3 regions of the Celeribacter sp. ULVN23_4 genome follow, and region 2 is predicted to be linked to each of the others. Evidence: riboswitches for the same ligand, from Rfam matches in the RefSeq annotation. Region 2 holds a riboswitch; each other region holds the start of a gene.
What was found. A riboswitch is a leader RNA that binds a small molecule or an ion and turns the genes downstream of it on or off. The one in region 2 is predicted to bind cobalamin.
Positions count from the first base shown of each region.

Region 1 (7,877 bases), 360 kb from region 2:
TTGCGGACTTTCAGCCCGGAGGTGTCGCTCATTGATCCTTCCCGGATTGCAGGATGGTTTTGACCCGTCCGTCCATACGGCCCGTCCCGGTGTTCAGGTCGATCACCATCCGGTTGCCGGACAATACAGAGTTTTCCTGCGTCAAAATCACATTGCCCGTCAGGGTGACGGTGCCTGATTCGAGGTCATATTCCGCATTCTGCGCTTCGGCCGCTTCGCCCGCATTGGTGATCGTGACGCCGCCAGAGGCCAAAAGCTTGGCGATGTCGCTGCTTTCCGTTGCGTAGATCACTTCGACGGTGCTGGCCGCGAGCCGCATCGGCCCCTGTCCGATCACCACATCGCCGGTGAAGAGCGCCTTGCCGGTGTTCTGATCGACGCTCAGTTGGTCGGAGGTGATCTCGACCGGAAGCGAGCTGTCGTGTTTGAGGCCGCCAAAGGCGATTTCAGCGCCCTGCGCCAGCGCGGGCAGGCTTGAAACGGAAAGCGCCAGAGACAAAGCGCAGCGGATCGAAAGGGACCGGATGGTGGGCACGTGTAATTCCTCGAAAATCAGGGCTGATATATCAGCTTCACCCCGTTCTTGAAAACCAGAAGGTAGGCATCGGTCTCCGGATCTTGTGAAATTTCCATCGAACCGGCTGTTAAATCACCTGCGGGCCCTTCCGCCTCGACGGTTCCAGGGCTTTCGATCTTGGACACATCCAAAAGCGTGGCGATCCGCTCGGACGTAATCGTGTAGCCCGTGGAGGTCACGATCTCCACATCGCCGGACAGTTCGGCGATCTTGGTCGGGCCGTCGATCACGCCGTCATTGGCTTTCATCGTGACCGTTCCATTGCCGGGGATCCTGAGCGCGCCGTGAATGACGGTCGAATTGACCACGTCCGGCGTGGACAGGTCCGGGCGGACGGCGTCAGCGGAAATTTCAAGCTCGGACCCGTCGCGTGTCACCGTCGCAAAGGACGGTTTATCGACACGCTGTTCGCGGGCGAGCGTTTCCAAATCCACATCCGCATAGGGGATCGATACGCCGATCTCCTTGCCGCGGGCAAACAGGAACAGCGTCGCCAAGACCGCCAGACTTGCCAGCGGCAGGGCGATCTTCGCGAAGGCCACGAATTTGGAATAGGGGTTGTCGTACCGCGCCATAAGGACGTCTTACACGACACCGGCGCGAAGACAGTCCTGAATTTTCAGAATCCCGCAAGGACGCCCGTCATCGGCAGTTTCCCGCACAAAGAGGCAGGTGATCGCACGCTCATCCATCCGCGCAACGGCCTTTTCGGCCAGAGCGTCGGCGGTGATGGTCATCGGCCCTTTGGTCATGATCTCACCGGCGGTCTTGTCCAGAAGCCCGTCGATATGGCGACGCAGGTCACCGTCGGTGATGATCCCGGTCAGCTGGCCGTCCGCTTCCACGACACCCACCACGCCGAAGCCCTTTTCGGAGATGACGGACAGGGCGTCGCGCATCGGGGTGTCGGCGCGCACCAAAGGCATGTCGGTGTGCATCAGCGCCCGCACTTTCGTGAGACGTGCGCCAAGCTTGCCGCCCGGATGCAGAACGCGGAAATTATCGGCGGTGAACGCGTGATGTTCCATCAACGCAATCGCGATGGCATCGCCAAGCGCCAGCGTCATCGTGGTCGAGGTGGTCGGCACGATCCCGTGCCCGCAGGCCTCAGCCGCTTTCGGCAGAACGAGCGCGACATCACAGGCCCGGATCAGCGAGCTGTCGGGTTTCGAAGCAACGCCGATCATCGGGATTTTAAAGCGCCGGGTGTAGGCGATCACATCGGCAAGCTCCGGCGTTTCCCCGGAGTTCGACAGGACGAGACACACATCGCCGTCGCCGATCATGCCGAGATCGCCGTGGCTGGCCTCAGCCGGATGAACGAAATGCGCGGGGGTGCCGGTGGAGGCCAGGGTCGCCGCGATCTTGCGCGCGATATGGCCGGATTTTCCCATGCCGGTGACGATGGTGCGGCCCTTGGCGGCGAGGATCGTCTCAACGGCTGCGGTAAATTCCGCGCCGAGGCTCTCAGCGAGCAGGCCGAGCGCATCTGCCTCCTGCCGGATCACACGGCGGGCGGTCTCAAGAAAAGGGACGGGCTGTGTCATGTCGCTCGGCTCCGGTCAGTGAGAGAAAATGTCGATCTCGGGCCAGCCCTCAAGATCGAGCTTGGCACGGGTCGGCAGGAAGTCGAAACAGGATTGCGCGATTTCCATACGGCCTTCGCGTTCCAGCATGGTGTTCAGCTTGTCGCGCAGTTGATGCAGATACAAAACGTCGGAGGCGGCGTAATCGAGCTGCGCATTGGTCAGGTCTTCCGCGCCCCAATCGCTCATTTGCTGATACTTGGAAATGTCGACTTTCAACAGTTGGTCCAAGAGGTTCTTGAGCCCGTGACGGTCGGTGAAAGTGCGCACGAGTTTCGAGGCGATCTTGGTGCAATAGACCGGTTCGGCGAGCGTGCCGAAGGTGTGATACATCGCGGCGATGTCGAAGCGGCCGAAATGGAAGAGTTTGAGCACATTCGGATCGGCGAGCATTTTGCACAGGTTCGGCGCTTCGGTCTGGCCGCGCGCGACCTGCACCAGATGCGCATTGCCGTCGCCGCCGGACATCTGGACGAGGCACAGCCGGTCGCGGTGCGGATTGAGCCCCATGGTCTCGCAATCAATGGCGACAACTGGCCCGAGGTCGAGATCGTCCGGAAGGTCGTTTTTATACAGAAAATTCGCCATGGCTCTGACCCTTTGTTCTGAAATCCGACGCTGTGTCGGTGTTGGGTCTGTGCATAAGGCTTCCGTTGGTCTGGGGCAAGGGAGCGTCGCTGCTCTGGGCCTGCGTAGGGCGGGGTGCTTTTATCGTCGAAACGCGGTGTGACGAAATATGTGTCTGAGGGTGGGGATGCTAAATCTAGTGGCGCGCGCAAAACGCCGGAGAAGGCGCAAAATGGGCCTTAAAGGGCGCCCTTTGGGGCGAAATGCGCCTCAATTCGGCTTTTCCGGCGCGTTGGGCGGTTTTTGGTCTTCTGATCAAAATATGCTATTTGTGGTGTGGATAAAAATTTTTCCTACTGTATCTGGTGTATTCCAGATTGACACCATGAGCTCACGGCTGCAAATGTGGGGACATTCTGGTGCTGGCCGTTGAGTCGGTTGGCGAACAGGGAAGACGGTTGAAATCCGCACTGCCCCCGCAACTGTAAGCGGCAAATCGATGTCCAAAATCCACTGGCTTTTGCCGGGAAGGTGGGCGGAGGTGTTTGAGCTGCAAGTCAGGATATCTGCCAGAATGAAGAATGACCACGAACGGAGGGTTCGCGGGCGTGTGAAGCGGCGTGTCGCCGTGCTCGCGTCCAGAACTCACATTAAAAACGAGCTTGAGGACAGAGAGATGAGCATCACCGTTTATTCCAAACCCGCCTGTGTGCAATGTACGGCTACCACCCGCGCGCTCGACGCGAAGGGCGTGGATTACGATGTGATCGACCTGACCCAAGACGATGACGCCATGACCCATGTGACCGGTCTCGGCTATCGTCAGGCCCCCGTCGTTGTCGCGGGTGAGGACCACTGGTCCGGTTTCCGTCCTGACATGATCGCACGTCTGGTCTGAGCCGATGGGGAATCCGATGCCGGCGGCGCCACGTCCGCATTGCATTCCGGATGTCGTCTACTATTCCTCCACATCGGAGAACACGGTGCGTTTCGTGGATCGGCTCGGGCTTCCCGCCAAACGCATTCCGATCTCTCCGAAGGAGTCAGGGCCGGTGATCGACCGGCCTTTTGTTCTGATCTGTCCGACTTACGCAGATGGTGAGGGGCGTGGCGCGGTTCCCAAACAGGTCATTCGCCTGTTGAACGATCCCGAAGTTCGCGCGCTTCTCAAAGGCGTCATCGGCAGCGGAAACAGAAATTTCGGCACTTTGTTTGCCAGTTCGGGCGATGTGATCGCCCGCAAATGCAATGTCCCGCTGCTCTACAAGTTCGAGTTGGCGGGATTCGACACTGATATTGCCCGGGTTCGCGCCGGGTTGGAGAAAATGGGCCAGAAACTGGGCCTCACACACACGGGGGATGCGCCATGCTCGACGATGGCCTGAACGGAACGACGGACTATCACGCGCTCAACGCCATGCTCAATCTCTACGACGAGAAGGGGCATATCCGCTTTGAGGCCGACCGCATGGCCGCGCGGCAATATTTCCTGCAGCATGTGAACCAGAACACGGTGTTCTTTCACTCGCTCGACGAGAAACTCGGCTATCTGGTCGATGAAGGCTATTACGAGGCCGAAGTTCTCGATCAGTATTCCAAGAACTTCATGCGCAAGATCTGGGACGAGGCCTATGCCAAGAAGTTCCGTTTCCCGACCTTCCTCGGTGCGTTCAAATATTACACCTCCTACACGCTGAAAACGCGTGACGGGCAGCGCTTTCTCGAACGCTATGAAGACCGTGTCGTGATGACTGCTCTGGCACTTGCGCGCGGCGACGAAGCGCTTGCGATGGCCTTCATGGACGAAATGCTGTCGGGCCGGTTCCAACCCGCAACGCCGACCTTCCTGAACGCTGGCAAGAAATCCCGTGGTGAGTTGATCTCCTGCTTCCTCCTGCGTCTCGAAGACAACATGGAAAGCATCGGTCGCGGCATCAACTCTGCGCTGCAACTGTCGAAACGCGGTGGCGGGGTGGCTCTGCTCCTGACCAACATCCGCGAACACGGCGCGCCGATCAAAGGCATCGAGAACCAGTCCTCCGGTGTGATCCCGGTGATGAAGCTTCTCGAAGACAGCTTCTCCTACGCCAACCAGCTTGGGGCACGTCAGGGCGCGGGTGCGGTTTACCTGAACGCGCACCACCCGGACATCCTGCGTTTCCTCGACACGAAACGCGAGAACGCCGACGAGAAAATCCGCATCAAGACCCTGTCTCTGGGCGTCGTGATCCCGGACGTGACCTTTGAGCTCGCCAAGAAAAACGCAGATATGTACCTGTTCTCGCCGCATGACGTCGAGAAAGTCTATGGCGTGCCGTTCTCTGAAATCTCGGTCACCGAGAAATACGAAGAGATGGTGGACGACAAACGTATCCGCAAGAAAAAGATCAACGCCCGTGCGTTCTTCCAGACGCTCGCGGAGATTCAATTCGAATCCGGTTATCCCTACATCATGTTCGAAGACACGGTGAATCGGATGAACCCGATCGAGGGTCGGATCAACATGTCGAACCTGTGCTCGGAAATCCTTCAGGTGAACGAAGCCTCCGAGTTCAACGACGACCTGAGCTATTCGCATCTCGGCACCGATATCTCCTGTAACCTCGGCTCGCTCAACATTGCGAAAACGATGGACGGCAAAGACCTTGGCCAGACGGTCGGCACGGCTGTGCGCGCCCTGACCGCTGTGTCCGAAATGTCGGCGATTGACTCTGTGCCGTCGATCCGTCGCGGCAATGACGAAAGCCACGCCATCGGCCTCGGCCAGATGAACCTGCACGGCTTTTTGGCCCGCGAGCACATCCATTACGGTTCCCCGGAAGGCGTCGAATTCACCTCGGTCTATTTCGCCGCTGTTGCCTATCACGCGATCCGGGAAAGCAACGCTTTGGCGCGCGATCACGGTGAGAGCTTCAAAGGTTTTGAGACCTCCGATTACGCCAACGGTTCCTTTTTTGATAAATACACCGACCGCGACTGGCTGCCGGAAAGCGAGACGGTGAAGGCTCTGTTCGACGGGATGGACCTGCCAACCCGTGCGGATTGGGCGGCTCTGAAAGAGGCTGTGATGAAGGACGGGCTGTATAACCGCAACCTTCAGGCCGTGCCGCCGACCGGTTCGATCAGCTACATCAACAACTCGACCTCCTCGATCCACCCGATCGTGTCGAAAATCGAGATCCGCAAAGAGGGCAAGATCGGCCGTGTCTATTACCCGGCCGCCTTCATGGACAACGAGAATCTCGAATATTATCGCGATGCTTATGAGATCGGGCCGGAAGCCTTGATCGACACCTATGCCGCGGCCACCGAACACGTCGATCAGGGTCTGTCCCTGACGCTGTTCTTCCCCGCCGAGGCCACCACGCGCGACATCAACAAAGCGCAGATCTATGCGTGGAAAAAAGGCATCAAGACCATCTACTACATCCGTCTGCGCCAGGCCGCCCTTGAGGGCACCGAGGTTCAGGGCTGCGTGTCCTGCACGCTGTAAGGAGAGCCAAGAGTTATGAAAGATATGACCGATATCCGCATCCCGCGTGCGATCAACTGGAACCGGGTTCAGGACGACAAGGACCTTGAGGTCTGGAACCGTCTGACCGTGAACTTCTGGCTGCCGGAAAAAGTGCCGCTGTCGAACGACATCCCGAGCTGGTCTACCCTGACCGAAGAGGAGCAGCGCCTGACCATCCGTGTGTTCACGGGGCTCACGCTTCTGGACACGATCCAGAACACCGTCGGCGCGCCGGCTCTGATGCCCGATGCGGTGACGCCGCATGAGGAAGCCGTGCTCACCAACGTCGCCTTCATGGAAGCCGTGCATGCGCGCTCTTATTCCTCAATTTTCTCGACGCTTTGCTCGATGAAAGAGGTGGATGAGGCGTTCCGTTGGTCCGAAGAAAACCCGCATCTTCAGGCCAAGGCGAAAGCCATTCTGGAAACCTACGCGCCGGGCAACGATCCGCTGAAACGCAAGATCGCCTCGGTGTTCCTCGAAAGCTTCCTGTTCTACTCTGGCTTCTATCTGCCGATGTACTGGTCTTCGCGCGCGAAACTGACCAACACCGCCGACCTGATCCGTCTGATCATCCGCGACGAGGCGGTGCATGGTTATTACATCGGCTACAAATTCCAGCGCGGCATCGAAAAACTGCCGGAAGCGGAACAACAGGCGCTGAAAGACTATGCCTATGGTCTGCTGTTCGAGCTTTACGAGATCGAGAACCAGTATACCGAAGAGCTTTACGACGGGATCGGGCTGACGGAAGACGTCAAAGTCTTCCTGCATTACAACGCCAACAAAGCCTTGCAAAACCTCGGTTTTGAGGCGCTTTTCCCGCCGGAAGTGTCCGAAGTGAACCCCGCCATCCTCGCGGCCCTGTCGCCCGATAGCGAAAACCATGACTTCTTCTCCGGCTCCGGTTCTTCCTACGTGATCGGCAAGGCGGTCGCGACGGAAGACGAAGACTGGGATTTCTAAAATTTTATGTGGCGTCCGTGTAAAGCGGGCGCCACATGCGCGCTTTTCCCGAGGGAAATGTTGCGGCTACCGTCGGAATTCTGCACTTATGTCGGAGAGTAATCCGGACAAGTAAGACAGGTAGATATGATTTCTTCGACAGCGTTAGACGGCGTTTATTTTATCTCGCCCCCGCGTTTTGGCGATCATCGGGGATTTTTCTCGGAAAGCTGGAACAAGAAAAAACTCGAAGAGGCCGGGCTTGATCTGCCTGAGTTCGTTCAGGACAATCATTCGCTGTCGCGCGAGGTTGGCACGGTGCGGGGCCTGCATTTTCAAAGTCCGCCCCATGCGCAGGGCAAATTGGTGCGCTGCGGCAAGGGTCGGATTTTCGACGTCGCGGTCGATGTGCGCGAGGGGTCCGAGACCTACGGCCAATGGGTCGGCGCGGAGCTTTCCTTTGAGAATGGCAAACAGCTTTGGATCCCCGCCGGGTTCCTGCACGGGTTCATGACTTTGGAGCCGGACAGCGAAATCATCTACAAATGCACCGACTATTACGCGCCCGAGTGCGACGGTGCCGTGAAATGGGACAGCTGCGGCATCGGCTGGCCGCTTGAAGGCATCACGCCGATCATTTCCGAGAAAGACGAGAAAGCCCAGAGCTTCGCGGATTTCAAAACGCCTT
Region 1 is NZ_JBTVYO010000001.1:928,369-936,245, forward strand. Features, by position in the region: gene lptB (LPS export ABC transporter ATP-binding protein) at 1-32, opposite strand, end outside; gene lptA (lipopolysaccharide transport periplasmic protein LptA) at 29-535, opposite strand; gene lptC (LPS export ABC transporter periplasmic protein LptC) at 553-1,152, opposite strand; gene ACYBHZ_RS04585 (KpsF/GutQ family sugar-phosphate isomerase) at 1,162-2,124, opposite strand; gene ACYBHZ_RS04590 (ribonuclease D) at 2,140-2,751, opposite strand; cobalamin riboswitch at 3,131-3,318, shown strand; gene nrdH (glutaredoxin-like protein NrdH) at 3,407-3,628, shown strand; gene nrdI (class Ib ribonucleoside-diphosphate reductase assembly flavoprotein NrdI) at 3,645-4,115, shown strand; gene nrdE (class 1b ribonucleoside-diphosphate reductase subunit alpha) at 4,097-6,223, shown strand; gene nrdF (class 1b ribonucleoside-diphosphate reductase subunit beta) at 6,239-7,210, shown strand; gene rfbC (dTDP-4-dehydrorhamnose 3,5-epimerase) at 7,337-7,877, shown strand, end outside.
Region 1: linked by a shared signal. The riboswitch ahead of nrdH (glutaredoxin-like protein NrdH) and the one ahead of ACYBHZ_RS02890 (energy-coupling factor ABC transporter permease) in region 2 are both predicted to bind cobalamin.

Region 2 (7,877 bases):
TCCGGTAACCCTCATCGGACAAACGATGCAATACGCTCACCGTCGCTGCGGGTGTGTCGAGCCCGACCCCGTTCGCGAGCCGTCCGTCCTTGTTCGGATAATTCGCCAACACCAGCGCGACCTTGCGCGCATCGCACGGGGAGCGGCGCAGGTCCGCCCAATTGGCGGCGAGTTCCGCGACAAAGGCGATGCGACTTTCTTCGGCGCGATAGGTGGCAATGGTGCATTCCGTGGCGGCGTCGCGATAGGCTTCGCCCTTGAACGACACCGCGCGGGTCATCACCCGACCGTCCACTTCCGGCAAGGCGACGTTCATCGCGATGTCCCGTGCAGACAGCCCGCTGGTCCCCGCCTCCCATGCGTCATGCGAGGAGCCTGCCAGCACGACCTGAAACACCGGCGCGCCATTGGCGGCTGCGTTGGTCAGAGGCGTTTCCGTCCCGCCGCTTTCTGGCGTGCCGACGGCAAAAGCGGTGCAGTTGAGGATGACGTCAGGCGGTGCGTCTTGGAACAGTCGTTCCAAGGTCGCCGCCGACACGGGGTCTTTCAGCGAGGCGACAAAGACGGGCAGTGAATTGAGGCTCCGCGCTTGAAGGGCTGTGATCAGTCCGTTGATCGGACCAAGCCCCGTGCCTTGGACCAAAGCCCGGTAGAATACCAAGGGAACGATGGGTGCGCCCTCAATCCAGTTTGCCGAGAGCTGATCAATATCCACACCGCCTTTGCCCGGCCAATACACGCCCGCCCGCAACAACGGTTTCGCGGGCGCGGGTGCCTCGCCACCATCGAGCATGGCGCGGGCGTAGGACAGGAAGGCCACAGCATTCTCAGCCCCGCCCTCGGTCAGATAGGACCAGAGACGGTGGTAATCTTCCGTCGAGACCGTCGAAAGCGCGGCGAGTTCTGCGTCCGGTTTGTCGTCGCCCGGAAGCGCCACGAAAGGAACGCCCGCCTCATGCAGCCGCGCGGCATATTGTTCGAGGCCATATTTCCAATACCCGGTGCCGCCCAGCACACGGGCGATCACCATGCGGGATTTGGTGGCGCAGGTGTCGAGATGCAGGTCCACGGACATCGGGTGGCGCAGATGCAGAAGCGAGGCGAGACGGAGAGACGGCGCCTTCGTCATGGCCGCCCGCGCTTCCGACAAAAGCGCCAATTCTGTGTCCGCAGCCGAGATCACCACGAGATCGGCCGGTGTCTGGCCAAGGTCGACGGCCTCGCTGCCGTCATCAATGGAACCGGGGGTGGCGGCGAGCAGATGCATCGCTTCTCCTTGTCACGCCCGACGTTTCAGGGCATTGCTCGACAAACCCCAAATGAGGTCTGAGATGGATTATTCGAAAATGGGCGGGCCGAAGAAAGTTTCCGGCGCGCCGAAACATGGTGAACACAAGCGTCAGCAGCCGAAGGGCAAACTGGCCCCCAAAGCCGAATTGCTTGCCCGGATGAAGGCCGCTGCGGAGAAGAAGAAGGCCGAGTGACGGCCTTCACGCTTTCAGCGCGGCTTCGATCGCAGCGCGATCCAATCCGGCCTCGCCGATGACAACAAGCTGCGACAGGCGCGGGGCGGTTCCGAAGGGCTGATCGAAATAGCTGTCGACGCGCGGGCCGACGGCCTGCACCGCCAAACGCATCGGCTTGCCCTTCACCGCGACAAATCCCTTTAGTCGCAGAATGTCGTGTTCACGGATCACATCGGCGAGTGTTTCGGAAAAGGCTTTCGGATCGTTGATTTCCGGGCGGATCACCACGAAGCTTTCGAACTCGTCGTGGCCGTGTTCGTGATGGTCATGGTGGTGATCATTGTCGTCATGATCATGATCGTCGTCGTGATGGTGGTGATGTACCTCACCGCGCGCCTCAAGATCGCCCTCGGCCCCGATCCCCTGACCAAGCAAGACATCTACCGGCAATGCCCCATTCGTCGCGCGCAGCACATGCACGCCCGGACGGGCCTCAGCCTTGAGCTTGCGCACCAGCGCTTCCGCCTCATAAAGCCCCAGAAGATCGGCCTTGTTCACCACGATCATGTCGGCGCAGGCGATCTGGTCCTCGAACAATTCTGAGAGTGGCGCCTCGTGGTCGAGGTTCTCGTCCAGCTTGCGCTGCGCATCCACGGCGGCGATGTTATGGGCGAAGCGGCCTTCTTCCACTGCCTTGCCATCGACCACGGTCACGACGCCGTCGACGGTGACTTGCGTCGATATCTCCGGCCAGTTGAAGGCGCGGACCAAAGGTTGTGGCAAAGCCAGCCCCGAGGTTTCGATCACGATGTGATCCGGCTTGTCCTCGCGCTCCAGAAGCTTTTTCATTGTCGGGATGAATTCATCGGCGACGGTACAGCAGATGCAGCCGTTCGACAGCTCCATCACATCATCATCCGAACAGGTCGCATCGCCGCAGCCCTTGAGGATGTCGCCATCGACGCCAAGATCGCCAAACTCGTTGATGATCAACGCGATCCGTTTGCCCTCCGCATGCGAGAGCATATGCCGGATCAGGGTCGTTTTGCCCGCGCCGAGAAAACCGGTCACGACCGTTGCAGGAATTTTCGCTGCCATATCAGTATCCTTTAAAGAATTCGCCGGGACCGAAGCCCCGGCACCGGCTCAGGCCGACAGCGTGCGCGTGGATACGAGACCGGTTTTGCCGAGCCCTTTGATCGCTTTCGCCCCCGCCAGAACAGCCAGATCGACCAGCGGCTCAAGCAGGATGACGGTCATATAGGCGCCGCCAAACATGCCGACGGCGGCAAGGCTCTCGGCGGAAATGCCCTGCCCGTAAAAGGCCCAGAATGCGACCCAGAGCACGATCCCCGCTTGATAGGTCGTCGATAGTGCCAAGGCTTGTTTGTAGGACACATCGGCATAGGCCGTGTCCGGCGCGATGATGCGACCCGCGACCACTTTAATCCCGAACAGGGGCACCAAAAGCGTGGTGACGTTCATGCCGTATTGCGGCAGGTCGAAGGGTGCGAACAACACGCCCTGCGCCAATAGTCCGAGTGCCAGACCCAGCGCGGCGGGCGCGGCTCCGAAGAGCAGGAACAAGGTTGAGCCGAGGATCAGGTGCACCTCTGAAACGCCCACGGGGTAATGCGGCAGAACCTGAAAAAAGACGAAAACGGCGGCGGTCGAGATGATGGTCCGCGCTAGGAACGATCCCGCGCCCGTCTCGCGCAATGCGCCAATGCTTTCTTTGAGTGTGTAAAGACCAGCGCCAGCAGCGGTGGCATAAGACAGTGCGATCTTCGCACCGGTGACAATACCGGGTTCGATATGCATCGAATGATCCTCCATTGCCGACATCCCCGTCGGCGGGTTGAGTTATGTGGTCAGGGCTGGTCTCCTGGCTCGCGGGTCGAAGCGCTCTCGTCACCTTCCCAAGGTTTCCCTCAGTGGTATGCCGACGGGCACTCACCGCTTACAGTCGCGGGGGCGGCTGTGGCTTTGTGTTCCGGGGTGGATCACACGCACCACATTCCCATTTCTCCCCGAAGGCTTTTGTACCTGTCTCGGGGAACCATGACGCGTCTATTTGGCGGTTGCAGCATGGCGGGGTCAAGCGATTTGACACGGCTTGTTCGAAGGGAAATTCGGCGAAATCCTAACGATGTGCAATATTTTGTGGATAACTATGCCGTTTTCTCCATATCTCGCGGCTACCCCGTTGACTCGGCGCGCAGCCTCCCGAACAGTTTTTATCCAAAAGGAATCACAGAGAGGCCCTTCTTGCATTTCACCCGTCTGCGTCTCAACGGCTTCAAAAGCTTTGTAGACCCCACCGATCTCGTGATCGCGGATGGGCTGACGGGCGTTGTGGGACCGAACGGTTGCGGCAAATCGAACCTGCTGGAAGCGCTGCGTTGGGTGATGGGCGAAAACCGCCCCAAGGCGATGCGCGGCGCGGGAATGGAAGACGTGATTTTTGCCGGGGCCTCGACCCGTCCAGCGCGCAACTTTGCCGAAGTGTGCCTGATGATCGACAACTCGGAGCGCCTCGCGCCCGCCGGGTTCAACGACAGCGACTCGGTCGAGATCATCCGCCGGATCACGCGCGATGCCGGTTCTGCCTATAAGGTGAACGCGAAAGATGTCCGGGCCCGCGACGTCTCGATGCTCTTTGCCGATGCCTCGACGGGGGCGCATTCCCCGGCTCTGGTGCGCCAGGGGCAAATCTCCGAGCTGATCAACGCCAAGCCGAAGGCGCGGCGGCGCATCTTGGAAGAGGCCGCTGGGATTTCAGGCCTGTATCAGCGACGCCATGAGGCTGAGCTGAAACTCAAGGGGGCGGAAACCAACCTTGCCCGCGTTGATGATGTAATCGAGCAGCTCGCCAGCCAACTCGCCTCGCTTGCGCGTCAGGCACGTCAGGCCGCGCGCTATCGCGAGATCGGGACCGAGCTGCGCCATGCCGAAGGCCTTCTGCATTACCGCCGCTGGCGCGATGCCGATTTGGCCCGGTCTGAGGCCGAAGACATTTTGCGCACCCGGTTGACGCAGGCCTCGGAAGCAGAGCGCCTCGCCCGCGATGCCGCAAAACAGCGCGAAAGCTTTGAAGAGGCGCTGCCGCCGCTGCGCGAGGAAGAAGCCATCGCGGCGGCTGTGTTGCAGCGTTTGACTGTGTCCCGCGATCAGCTGTCCGACGAGGAACGCCGCGCGCGCGAGATGATTGAAACCCTGTCGCGTAGGATCGATCAACTGGTCGCCGACATGGCCCGCGAGGAACAGCTCAACAAGGATGCGGGAGAGACCATTTCGCGTCTGGAATGGGAGCAGAAGGAACTTATCAAAGCCGCAGACGGTCATGAGCCGAAGCTCTTGGAAGCGGCTGCGGAAGCATCCGAGGCGAGCCAAATTTTGGCCGATCGCGAAACGGCCCTGTCGCAAATGACCGAAGATGTTGCTCGTCTCGCGGCGCGGCACCAATCTGCCAACCGTTTGGTCGAGGACAACCGCAAGACGCTGGACCGCGCCCGTGGCGAGGCCGACCGGGCTCGTGGGGCTGTGGACGCGGCGCGCGAAACGCTGGCGCATTCTTCCGAGGCGCTGGAAGAGGCGGAAGCGCAGCAGGAAGAAGCTGTCGCGCGCACCGAAGAAGCCGAGGCGATGCTGATCGAGGCCGACGAGGCTCGAACAGAAGCGCAATCGCGTGAGGCGCTGGCCCGTGCGGCGCGCTCAGAGGCCGAGGGCGAGGTCGGTGCGCTCAAGGCCGAAGTGTCGGCTCTGGCTAAAATGCTCGACCGCGATCAGATCGGCGGCAAACAGCTTTTGGATTTGGTGAAAGTCAAATCAGGATATGAAAAAGCGCTCGGTGCGGCGCTTTCTGATGATTTGAGACAGCCTGCGATTGAGAGCTATCAGGCTTCTGGCTGGGTCACTTTGCCGGAATACCCGGATGATCAAGATTTGCCCAACGGTGTTGAGCCGCTTGAGGGCTATGTCACCGCGCCGCCGGTTCTGTCGCGTCGTCTGGCGCAGATCGGTCTTGTCCGTGCCGAGGATGGCGCGCGGTTGCAAGCCGATCTCGAACCCGGTCAGCGGCTGGTCTCTGTTGAGGGCGATCTCTGGCGTTGGGACGGCTATCGCGCCGGGGCCGAGGATGCGCCTTCGGCGGCCGCGCTGCGGTTGCAACAACTCAACCGGCTTGAAGACCTGAAGCAGGAACTCGTCGCGGCGGAAGCCAAGGCGGACGGTGCAGCGCAGGCCCACGAACATCTGAAGGCCGACCTCGCCCGCCTGACCGAAGCCGACCGTCTGGCTCGCGAAGCGCGCCGCGATGCAGACCGCGCCATGTCGGAGGCCGCACGGACCCTGTCGCGGGTGGAAAATGAAAAGACGTTGGCGGAAGGCAAGGTCGAGAATCTCGGTCTCGCCGTGGCCCGCCATGAGGAAGAGGCGCGCGGAGCCGACCAACGTCTGCGCGAGGCGGAGAAGGCGGTGAAAGACCTGCCCGATCTCGACGCAGCACGTTCGGATATCGAAGAGGTGAAACTCGCCGTCGAGGCCGCGCGGATCACCATGATGACCAAGCGCTCGTCCCATGATGAAATCCGCCGCGAAGGCGAGGCGCGGACCCGCCGGTCGCAAGAGGTGACCAAGGAGCTGTCCGGCTGGCGGCACCGCCTTGATACGGCGGGCAGGCGCGTTGCGGAATTGCAGGATCGCAAGGAAGCGACCGAGGAAGAGCTTTACGAGGCGGCCGCTCAGCCCGAGGAGATCGCGGAAAAACGCGAAGCCCTGATGGCGCAAATCGAGGATGCCGAGCATCGCCGCAAACGCGCTTCTGACGCGCTCGCTGTTGCGGAGGAAAGCTTGCGCGAAGCGGTGCATGCGGAGCGTGAGGCGGAGCGTTTGGCCTCCGAGGCCCGCGAAACCCGCGCCGCCGCTGAGGCCCGCCGGGATGCCGCAAAAGAGACTGTCGAAGCGGCGATCGAGCGCATCCGGGAAGAGTTGGAAACGACCCCGGCGAAGCTGTTGGAAGAGCTGGATGTCGATCCGGAGAAAATTCCGGCCCATGCCGAGATTGAGGTGGATGTGAACCGCCTCAAACGCCTGCGCGACAGTCTCGGCGCGGTGAACCTTCGAGCCGAGGAAGACGCGAAAGAGGTGCGTGAGGAACACGATACCCTCTTGAAAGAAAAAGAAGACTTGGAAGAGGCGATCAAGACGCTGCGCTCAGGTATCGCCTCGCTGAACCGCGAAGGGCGGGAACGTCTTTTGACCGCATTTGAGCAGGTGAACAGTAACTTCTCCATGCTCTTTACCCACCTCTTTGGGGGCGGTGAGGCCAAGTTGATGATGGTCGAAAGTGACGACCCTCTGGAAGCTGGCCTTGAGATCATGTGCCAGCCGCCGGGCAAAAAACTCTCGACCCTGTCTCTCCTGTCGGGTGGTGAACAGACACTCACCGCGCTGGCGCTGATCTTCGCGGTTTTCATGGCGAACCCGGCGCCGATCTGTGTGCTCGACGAGGTGGACGCGCCTTTGGACGACGCGAACGTGACCCGTTTTTGTGACATGCTAGACGAGATGACCCAGCGCACCGATACGCGGTTCCTGGTGATCACCCACCACGCCGTGACCATGGCCCGCATGGATCGTTTGTTCGGCGTGACCATGCAGGAACAGGGCGTGAGCCAACTCGTGTCGGTCGATCTCAAAAAGGCCGAGGCGCTTGTCGCATAAACTTGGTTAAGACTTTCCCAAGCTTTCCTCTTTAGTCCTGATCATGCCGCAACCCATTGCGGTGTCAGGAGGTGATGAGGCTGGAAGAGAAACCATTTCGAAAATGGATGGTGATCCTCGCGGCGGCGACGCTCGCCGTGGCAATCATCCGGCTCTGGATCGGGCTTTGACCTGAAAAAGAGAGCCCCGGCGAAGTAGCCGCTTCGCCGGGGCATTTGATGATGACACTGGAGGTCCCATTTCGTTGTTACAGACTCTAACAGATTCCTTACCAAACCGTAAAGTCCGCGCGGTTATCTGCACAGATCGTGGTTAATCCAATCGCTGCCGTTACTCGGCATCCAGATCCTTGATCGAGGCTTCGGCCTCGCCATTGATCCAGTAGCCGGCAGCTTTGAGCCACTGCAACGAATGTCCCATCGCAAGCACAGCTTCGCGGAGTTGCTTGGCAATCCCGGCCTCGGTCGCAATCCAGACAAAGGTGCCCGGCGTCAGCACCAACTGCGGCAGGACGTCGAGGAAAGGCTTGGCCTCCGTGGCCTCCGACATTGGGCGGTGAAGCCAGTGAGTTGTCACATCGGCTTGGCTTTCAATCACTTGTTCGTCTTCCGGCCCAGTAACGGCGGCGATCATGGTGACCTTGACGCCTGCGGGAAGCTCTTCGAGTTTGCGCCCCATCGCCGGAAG
Region 2 is NZ_JBTVYO010000001.1:570,727-578,603, reverse strand. Features, by position in the region: gene cobN (cobaltochelatase subunit CobN) at 1-1,267, opposite strand, end outside; gene ACYBHZ_RS02900 (hypothetical protein) at 1,332-1,484, shown strand; gene cobW (cobalamin biosynthesis protein CobW) at 1,491-2,564, opposite strand; gene ACYBHZ_RS02890 (energy-coupling factor ABC transporter permease) at 2,613-3,287, opposite strand; cobalamin riboswitch at 3,325-3,545, opposite strand; gene smc (chromosome segregation protein SMC) at 3,735-7,190, shown strand; gene ACYBHZ_RS02880 (siderophore-interacting protein) at 7,521-7,877, opposite strand, start outside.

Region 3 (7,877 bases), on a different contig from region 2:
ATCTTTTCGCGAGCGGGGATGTTCAACTGTCGCCAAACACCTGTCGCATCATCTTCGGGTTTTCGCGCACCCATTCCGCTGCACCAATGGCAACAGCGCGGTAGACGGCTTGCCCGATGGCCTCGCCGAGAGCGGTGTGAAGCCCGGCATAAGCCCCTTGTCCGGCGGGGGCGGCGAGCGCGATGCAATCCGTGCCTGTGCCCGTCACCGGACCATCGACAAAGCGCAATCCGGCCTCCATCACCGCTGCCGTGCGGGCCTGCGCGGCGATGGTGAGGGCTTCGATCTGGGCGCTTTCGCGGATCGGTGTGCTCAGCTGCACGGCGATGTTGATCGTGCCATAGGTCTCGACCGCCCAATCGCGCGGGGTTCTCGCGCCGATCCGTTCGGCATTGCCAAGCCCGACCGTCGCGAGGGCGGCGACATGTGCGTCTGCGACGGTGACCTCCATGTGCTTGAATTTGGTGATGTCGCGCGAGGTCAGAAAGCCGACAGCGTCCGCGTGACCATGGCGCGCCATTTCACTGGCGATCCAGTCATCGACACTCAGCCCGACCGGCAGGTCCGCATTCTTCAATTCGCGCCAGACAATATGTCGGGCGGTGACGAAGCCGGGGCGATAGGGGGCAAAGCTCAGCACCCGCATCGGCGCGCCGAAGTCGGCGGCGAGCCAAGGGCGGTCCAGCTTGGGGCGCAAAAACAGATCGCTCATGCGCGGGCCTCTGGTGTGATCCGTCCAAGCGGCTGCAAGACCATGCCCTCGGGCGCTTCCGCAATGTGGCAGCGGATTGCGAACACCTCGGCGAGAAGCGCCTCCGTCAAAACGGCGCGGGGTGCGCCGTCCGCGACGATGCGCCCTTCGTGTATGACGACGATGCGTGAACAATGGCGCGCCGCGAGGCCGAGATCATGCAGCGAGGCGACAACGCCGCGGCCTTCTTTGGCGAGGGCTGCGAACGTGTCCATGCAGCCGATTTGATGCGCCGGGTCGAGCCCTGCAATGGGTTCGTCGGCCAAGAGCAGCGGCGTATCCTGCGCCAGAGCACGGGCGATCAGGACGCGCGCTTGTTCGCCGCCGGACAGGCCTGTCGCGGGGCGCTCGGCGAAGCTCATGAGGTCCATGCGCTCAAGCGCTGTGATCACTTCCGGCGCGTCTTGGCGTTCGTTTTGCGCGAGGGACACGAGATGCGCGACGCTGACCGGCCATGCGATTTCGCGCGCTTGCGGCAGCCATGCGGCGGCCTTGGCGCGGGCGGCGGGGGAAAGTTTTGCGAGCGTGCTCTCGCCCTCGGCTTCGATCAGCCCGAGGGCCGCCCGCAGGAGCGTGGATTTTCCTGCGCCGTTGGGGCCGATCAGGCCGACGAATTCGCCGGGCGCGACCGTAAAGGAGGCGTGGTCGAGGGTGATGCGATTGCCGCGGCGAACCGTGAGATTATGCGTGGATAACACTGTCATGACCGCCCCCGCATCCGCCAGATCAGATGGAAGAACACCGGCGCACCGACCAAAGCCATCAGGACGCCGAGTTTCAGATCGCGCCCGGGTAGGATCAATCTGACGGCAATGTCGGCAGTCAGAACAAGCGCCGCGCCGCCCAATGCGGAGGTCAGGAGAAGCCGCGCCGGACGTGCGCCGACGAGCGGGCGCAGGACATGGGGCACGACGAGGCCGACAAAGCCGACGGCCCCCGCAACGGCGGTGGCTGCACCGACGGAGGCGGCGACCCCGGCGACGAGCAAAAGGCGCAGACGCTTGAGGTTGATGCCTATGGAGGCGGCGGCTTCTTCGCCCAATGTCAGACGGTCGATGCCGCGTCCGGTGAAGGCCAGAAGCGCCCAGCCGATGGCCATGACGGGCAGCGCGGTCCAGACATGCAGGAACGAGCGATCGGCCAGAGACCCCATCATCCAGAAGACAATTTCATTGGCGGCAAAAGGGTTTGGCGAGAGGTTGAGCACCAATGCCGTGAGCGCCGAAGACAAGGCGGAGACCGCGATCCCGGCGAGGATGAGGGACAGGGTTCCGCCGCTCCCGGCGAGGAGCAGGAGGAGGGTGACGCAGACGGCGGCGCCGGCGAGGGCGGCGAGCGGAAGGGCGAGGGCGAAGAGGGCGGCAAGGCCGGTCTGCAGGGCGATGACCGCGCCGAGCGCTGCGGAGGCGGAGATGCCGATCACGCCGGGTTCCGCCAGAGGGTTGCGCAGATAGCCCTGCATCGCAGCCCCCGACAGGCCAAGGCTCACGCCGACCATCACGCCGAGAATGGCGCGCGGCAGGCGGATCTCGCGCATCACCATGCTGAGAGGGCCATCACTGTCGTAAAACAGGGCGACGAGGCTCTCGATAGGGCCGACCTGCGCCACGCCGATCACCAAAGAGAGCGCGAACAGGGCGATGATCAAACCGGTGAGGAGTGCGATAAGCCACGGATATTTCATTGGTCTTCCAGCCTTTCGCGCACGTCCCGAAGCCGCTCCACCGCGCCGATCACTGCGGGAAGGCCGCAAATCCAATCGCGGTCCTGAAAGGCCATATGACCCCCGCTCAAATGGGTCAAGGCGGGATGGGATAGAACCTCTTCGGCCCGCGCGTAGCCGCCTTGTCCGCGTCCGGAGATTACCAGATCGGGATCGGCCATGACCAAAGCCTCAAGCGGAAGAAACCCGCCATAGGGCAGGCCGAGCTCTGTCGCGAGGCTCTTGAGGCCTGCGGCTTCGATGATGTCACCGGCGAGACTTTCGGCCCCGGTGCTGTAGCCATTGGCCGCATAAGTCGCCGCAGTCGGGCGTCGGCTTTGCGTCGGACTTGTGTCGGACAAGCGTCGGGCAAAATCATCGGCGATGGTTTGTGCGACATCCTCGCGGTCAAGCGCCTGTCCCATTTTGAGAAGGTTGACCGGCACATCATCGAGCGAGCGCGCCGGAGCAAATTCCACAACCTCGATCCCCAGCCGCCGTAACATCGAAACGGTGGCCCGCGCGGTATATTGCCCGGCGAGGACGAGATCGGGTTTGAGAAGGTAGACCTCTTCGGCCTGACCGTGATTGACGGGATAGGCCTGTGCCTCTTCGACCATCACGGAGGCGCTCGGGTCGCGGGCGTAGTCTGTGATCGAGAGCAGTTGTCCGGGCGCTGCGATCATCATGGCGAGCTGATCGGTGCAGAGGTTGATCGAGACGACGCGTTTGGGGGCGGTCTCGGACGGTGGCTTCGACAGTGACTTCGACGGTGGCTCGGACAGATTGTCGGCAAAGGCCGTCGCCCCCGTGAAGACAAGGGCGGCGGCGAAGCTTATGAGCGCAGAAGGGCGCACTTAGAAGGACGCTTTGACGCCGATATAGGCGGAGCGACCCGGCGTGTTGTAGCCTGAGATGGTTTCGTAATCCTCGTCGGTCAGGTTGTCTGCGCGCAGGTAGAGTTGAACCTTGTCGGTCAGGTCATAGGACAGGCTTGCGTGGAACAACGTGTAGTCATCCAGATCGAAGAGCGTCGAGGTGGAGGTGTCGATGTCCTTGAGGTCTGAGACGAATTGCACTTCGAAGGCACCGGAAAGGCGGTCCGTCAGAGTGGTATCAAGGCCGATGGAGGCGTCATGACGCGGAACCCGTGCCGCGCGCTGGTTGCTATGTTCGGCATCGGTATAGGTATAGTTACCGTAGAGTGCGAACCGTTCCGACAGACCATAGCGCCCGGAAAGCTCAAGACCTTTGGACGTGGTGGTTCCGCCGATCTGCTCGTAAGCATAGGTGCTGTAGTTGTAGTCAATTTTGTCGTCGATTTCCGTGTAGAACAGCGTTGCTTTTGCGAAATCATCGCCCAAGAAGCGGCGCTCAACACTCAATTCAGCGCTGCGGCTGGTTTCTTCGGTGAAGTCGGGGTTGCCATAGTCACTGTAGCGTTCATAGAGCGAGGGGGCGCGGAAACCAGTGCCCAGAACCCCACGTATGATCCAATCGGGTGTGACTTCCCATGCGGCAGCAAGGCGTCCCGAAAGGTGATCGCTGAGTTTGGAATGGTCGTCATAGCGCAATGCGGCGGAAATGTTCAGCCCAGAGGTCGGCTCGATCAAAATCTCTCCTTTCACGGCGGCATTGCGGTCTTTGTTTATGGTGTTGCCCCACGCGCTGAGAACCTTGAATTTTTCTTCGGTATATTCGGCACCAAAAGTGAATGTCGTAATGGCGGAAATGTCGGCGGAGCCGAGGTATGTGAATTCCTTGCGGCGGCTGATGTAGTCGATTGCCGCCCCGCCTGACAGGTTGGTCCGGTCGGCGTGGAACATTGAAGCGCCAATTTCATGCGTCACGAGATCGCCATGGATTTGAGCGTAGGCCCGCAGACCTTTTTCCTCGCGGCTTGCGGTCGCGTAGGTATCAAAGGAGACATCATAGTCCAGATCAGACGTGCGATAGAGACCGCTTAGCCCAAACGTTACAGTGTCACTGACGTCTTGCTCCAGGCCAAAGGTCAGAGTGGTTTCCTCGAACCCGTCATCTTCGGTGTTGTTGGACTGTGCAGAGAAACCATCGGTTTTGAAGTGAGAAAGTGTGAAAGCCAGAGAGCCGGTGTCACTTTCGATTTTGTTGGAGACACCTGCGGAGTAGGTGCCGTAGCTGCCGGCCTCAACGGTCGTGCTCAGTCCGGGCTCGCCTGAGAGTGTGTCGATGCTGACCAATCCGGCAATAGCTTCGGAGCCGTAGAGCGCGGATTGCGAGCCTTTGAGTACCTCAATCGAGGAGATGCCGTAGGAAAGTAGCCCGCCGAAATCATATTGTGCTTGAGGGCCTGCCACATCTGTCACGTCAATACCGTTGATCCGTACTCCGATGTAATTGGAGGAGAGGCCACGAATGCGTAATGTGGTGCTGGCTCCGACACCGCCGTTGCGGCTCATCGAGACGCCGGGCAGAGTAGAGAGTACATCAGAAACCGATTGCGCGGCGTCGCCCGTCTCATCGATGCCCAAAGTCTCCACCGTCGCGCCCGTGTCGCTTTTGGCGACGGGCGTCAGGCTTCCGGAGACGACGATTTCGTCCAGAGTGTATATCTCGCCCGCGTCTTGGGCGAGGGCGGCAAGTGGTAGGGTTAATGCGGCAGAGGCCAGCAATGAAAAGCGCAGGCTGGTAAGGGCGTGCATGGAGTATCCTCCTGAAAAGAAGCGCGCGGCTTCCCGTGATCCGTTTGGGCCTGTGGAGGAATGCTCCGCAGACAGTGAGTGCGTCACCGCTGCGGATGTGCCGCTTCCATGGCACGCCCCGCGCCCGGAAAAGGGTGATCATCCAAGCAGGTCTCCTGGCTCACGGATCTCGGCGACAGCCAGCCTTCCCGGGGAAATCCCAGTGGCTCTGGTTGGCCTCGCTCACCGCTCACAGTTGCGGGGGCAGCCACGGCTTCGGGCGTTAGGGCCCGTTCCATGTTCCCTTTTATCCGGGTGTTATGCCGGAACTTGAATGGGTGCAGAAAAGCGATATGGCCGAAGAAGTCAAGATTCTCCGGCCAATCGCGTCATTATATATGGCTTCACGTCGCGGAAGGGCGCGTGGCGGCGGGTTTGCTCAGCGCTTGTTTTTCATCGCATCAAGCAGAGCCGCGCCGAGGGCACCTTGGCCACCGCTTTGGGGTCCACCTTGGCCCTTGCCTTGGTTGTGCGCGCCGCGCCCTTTCGGACCGCCGGGGTTGGGGCCACGGGGCTTGCCGCCGTAATTGCCTTTGCCGCCGTTGCCAGCTGGGTTGCCACGCGACTGTTGGGGTTTGCGATCTTCGGACGCGCCGCCGTCCTTGCGCATCGAAAGCCCGATGCGTTTGCGGGGAATATCCACCTCGGTGACGCGCACAGAAACGATGTCTCCAGCTTTCACCACCTCATGCGGGTCTTTGACGAAACGGTCGGCGAGCTGGCTGACGTGGACCAGCCCGTCTTGGTGCACGCCGATGTCGACGAACGCGCCGAAGGCGGCGACGTTGGTGACGGTGCCTTCAAGCCGCATGCCGGGTTTCAGGTCTTTGATGTCTTCGACGCCATCGGTGAAGGTCGCGGTTTTAAACTCGGGACGCGGGTCGCGGCCGGGTTTTTCCAGCTCTGTGAAAATGTCGCGCACGGTGGGTAGCCCGAAGTCCGTGGTGACGAATTGCTCGGCGCGCAGGCCCTTGAGCGCGGCGGGGCTGCCCATGATATCGCGGATGTCGCGGCCACAGGCTTTGACGATCTCGCGGGCGACGTCATAGGCCTCCGGGTGCACGGAGGAGGCGTCGAGCGGCTCGTCGCCCTCGCGGATGCGCAGGAAACCCGCGCATTGTTCAAAGGCTTTCGGGCCGAGGCCGGAAACTTTGAGCAGGGATTTTCGCGAGGGGAAAGCGCCGTGGATGTCGCGGTGGATGACGATGCTTTGGGCGAGTGACGGGCCGAGCCCCGCGACTTGGGCCAAGAGCGGCGCAGAGGCCATGTTCAGGTCCACGCCGACGGCGTTCACCGCGTCTTCGACCACGGCTTCGAGCGCTTGTGACAGGCGGCGCTGGTCGACGTCGTGCTGATACTGGCCGACGCCGATGCTTTCGGGTGTGATCTTCACCAATTCCGCGAGCGGGTCTTGCAGACGTCGGGCGATGGAGACCGCGCCTCGAAGCGACACGTCGAGATCGGGGAATTCCGTGGCGGCAAGCTCAGATGCGGAATAGACCGACGCGCCCGCTTCCGAGACCACGACTTTGGTCGGGGCTTTGACGGAGGGCGGCAGGAGTTTGAGCGTTTCGCCCACGAGTTTCTCGGTTTCCCGGCTGGCGGTGCCGTTGCCGATGGCGATCAGATCGACGCCGTGACGGGTCACTAGATCGATGATTTTCGCCTCTGCCCCGCGCACATCCATTTTCGGCTGGAACGGATAGAGCGTTGCGGTTTCCAAGAGCTTGCCGGTGGCATCGACCACGGCGGCTTTGACGCCTGTGCGGATACCCGGATCGAGGCCGAGCGTGGCTTTCGCGCCCGCCGGAGCGGCGAGCAAAAGGTCTTTGAGGTTGCGCGAGAACACGGTGATCGCGTCCTCATGGGCACGCTGGCGCAACTCGCCCAGCAGGTCGATGTGCAGCGAGATCGCAAATTTGACCCGCCAAGCCCAACGCGCCACGGTGCGCAGCCACAGATCGCCGGGCTGCTCCGATGCGGTGCCCAGATAAGACGCGACCATGGCGATGGCGCGTGCCGCGCCGTCTTCCGGCTCGGGCGCGATGTCCATCGTGACGATCTCTTCCTTGGCGGCGCGCAGGATGGCAAGCGCGCGGTGGGAGGCGATGTCAGCCCATTTCTCGGAATGGTCGAAATAGTCGGAAAACTTCGCGCCTTCTTGTTCCTTGCCCGCGATGACCTTCGCGGTGACAAGCGCCTCGCGCCGCATGAAATCGCGCAGCTTGCCGAGAAGCTCTGCACTTTCTGAGAGCTCTTCGGTGGCGATGTCACGCGCGCCGTTGAGCGCGTCTTTGACGGTGGGGACGGCCTCAGAGATGAAGCCTTCGGCCAGTTTTTCGGGATCGGCGGAGCGGTCCGATTTGATCGCGTCCAACAAAGGCTCCAAGCCGTTTTCGCGGGCGATCATCGCCTTGGTCCGGCGTTTGGGCTTGTAGGGCAGGTAGATGTCTTCGAGCGTTGATTTGCTCTCCGCGCCTGCGATGGCTCGTTTGAGCTCGTCGGTCAGCTTGCCCTGATCCTCAATGGATTTGAGGATGGTCACCCGGCGGGCTTCAAGCTCGCGCAGGTAGGAGAGGCGGTCATTGAGAAGACGCAACTGCGTGTCATCGAGGCCCCCCGTGACCTCTTTACGATAGCGCGCGATGAAGGGGACGGTCGCGCCCTCGTCCAAAAGCCCGATCGCGGCGGAGACCTGTGTCTG
Region 3 is NZ_JBTVYO010000003.1:184,446-192,322, forward strand. Features, by position in the region: gene ACYBHZ_RS09725 (adenosylcobinamide amidohydrolase) at 23-712, opposite strand; gene ACYBHZ_RS09730 (ABC transporter ATP-binding protein) at 709-1,455, opposite strand; gene ACYBHZ_RS09735 (FecCD family ABC transporter permease) at 1,452-2,435, opposite strand; gene ACYBHZ_RS09740 (ABC transporter substrate-binding protein) at 2,432-3,310, opposite strand; gene ACYBHZ_RS09745 (TonB-dependent receptor plug domain-containing protein) at 3,311-5,134, opposite strand; cobalamin riboswitch at 5,263-5,462, opposite strand; gene ACYBHZ_RS09750 (Tex family protein) at 5,553-7,877, opposite strand, start outside.
Region 3: linked by a shared signal. The riboswitch ahead of ACYBHZ_RS09745 (TonB-dependent receptor plug domain-containing protein) and the one ahead of ACYBHZ_RS02890 (energy-coupling factor ABC transporter permease) in region 2 are both predicted to bind cobalamin.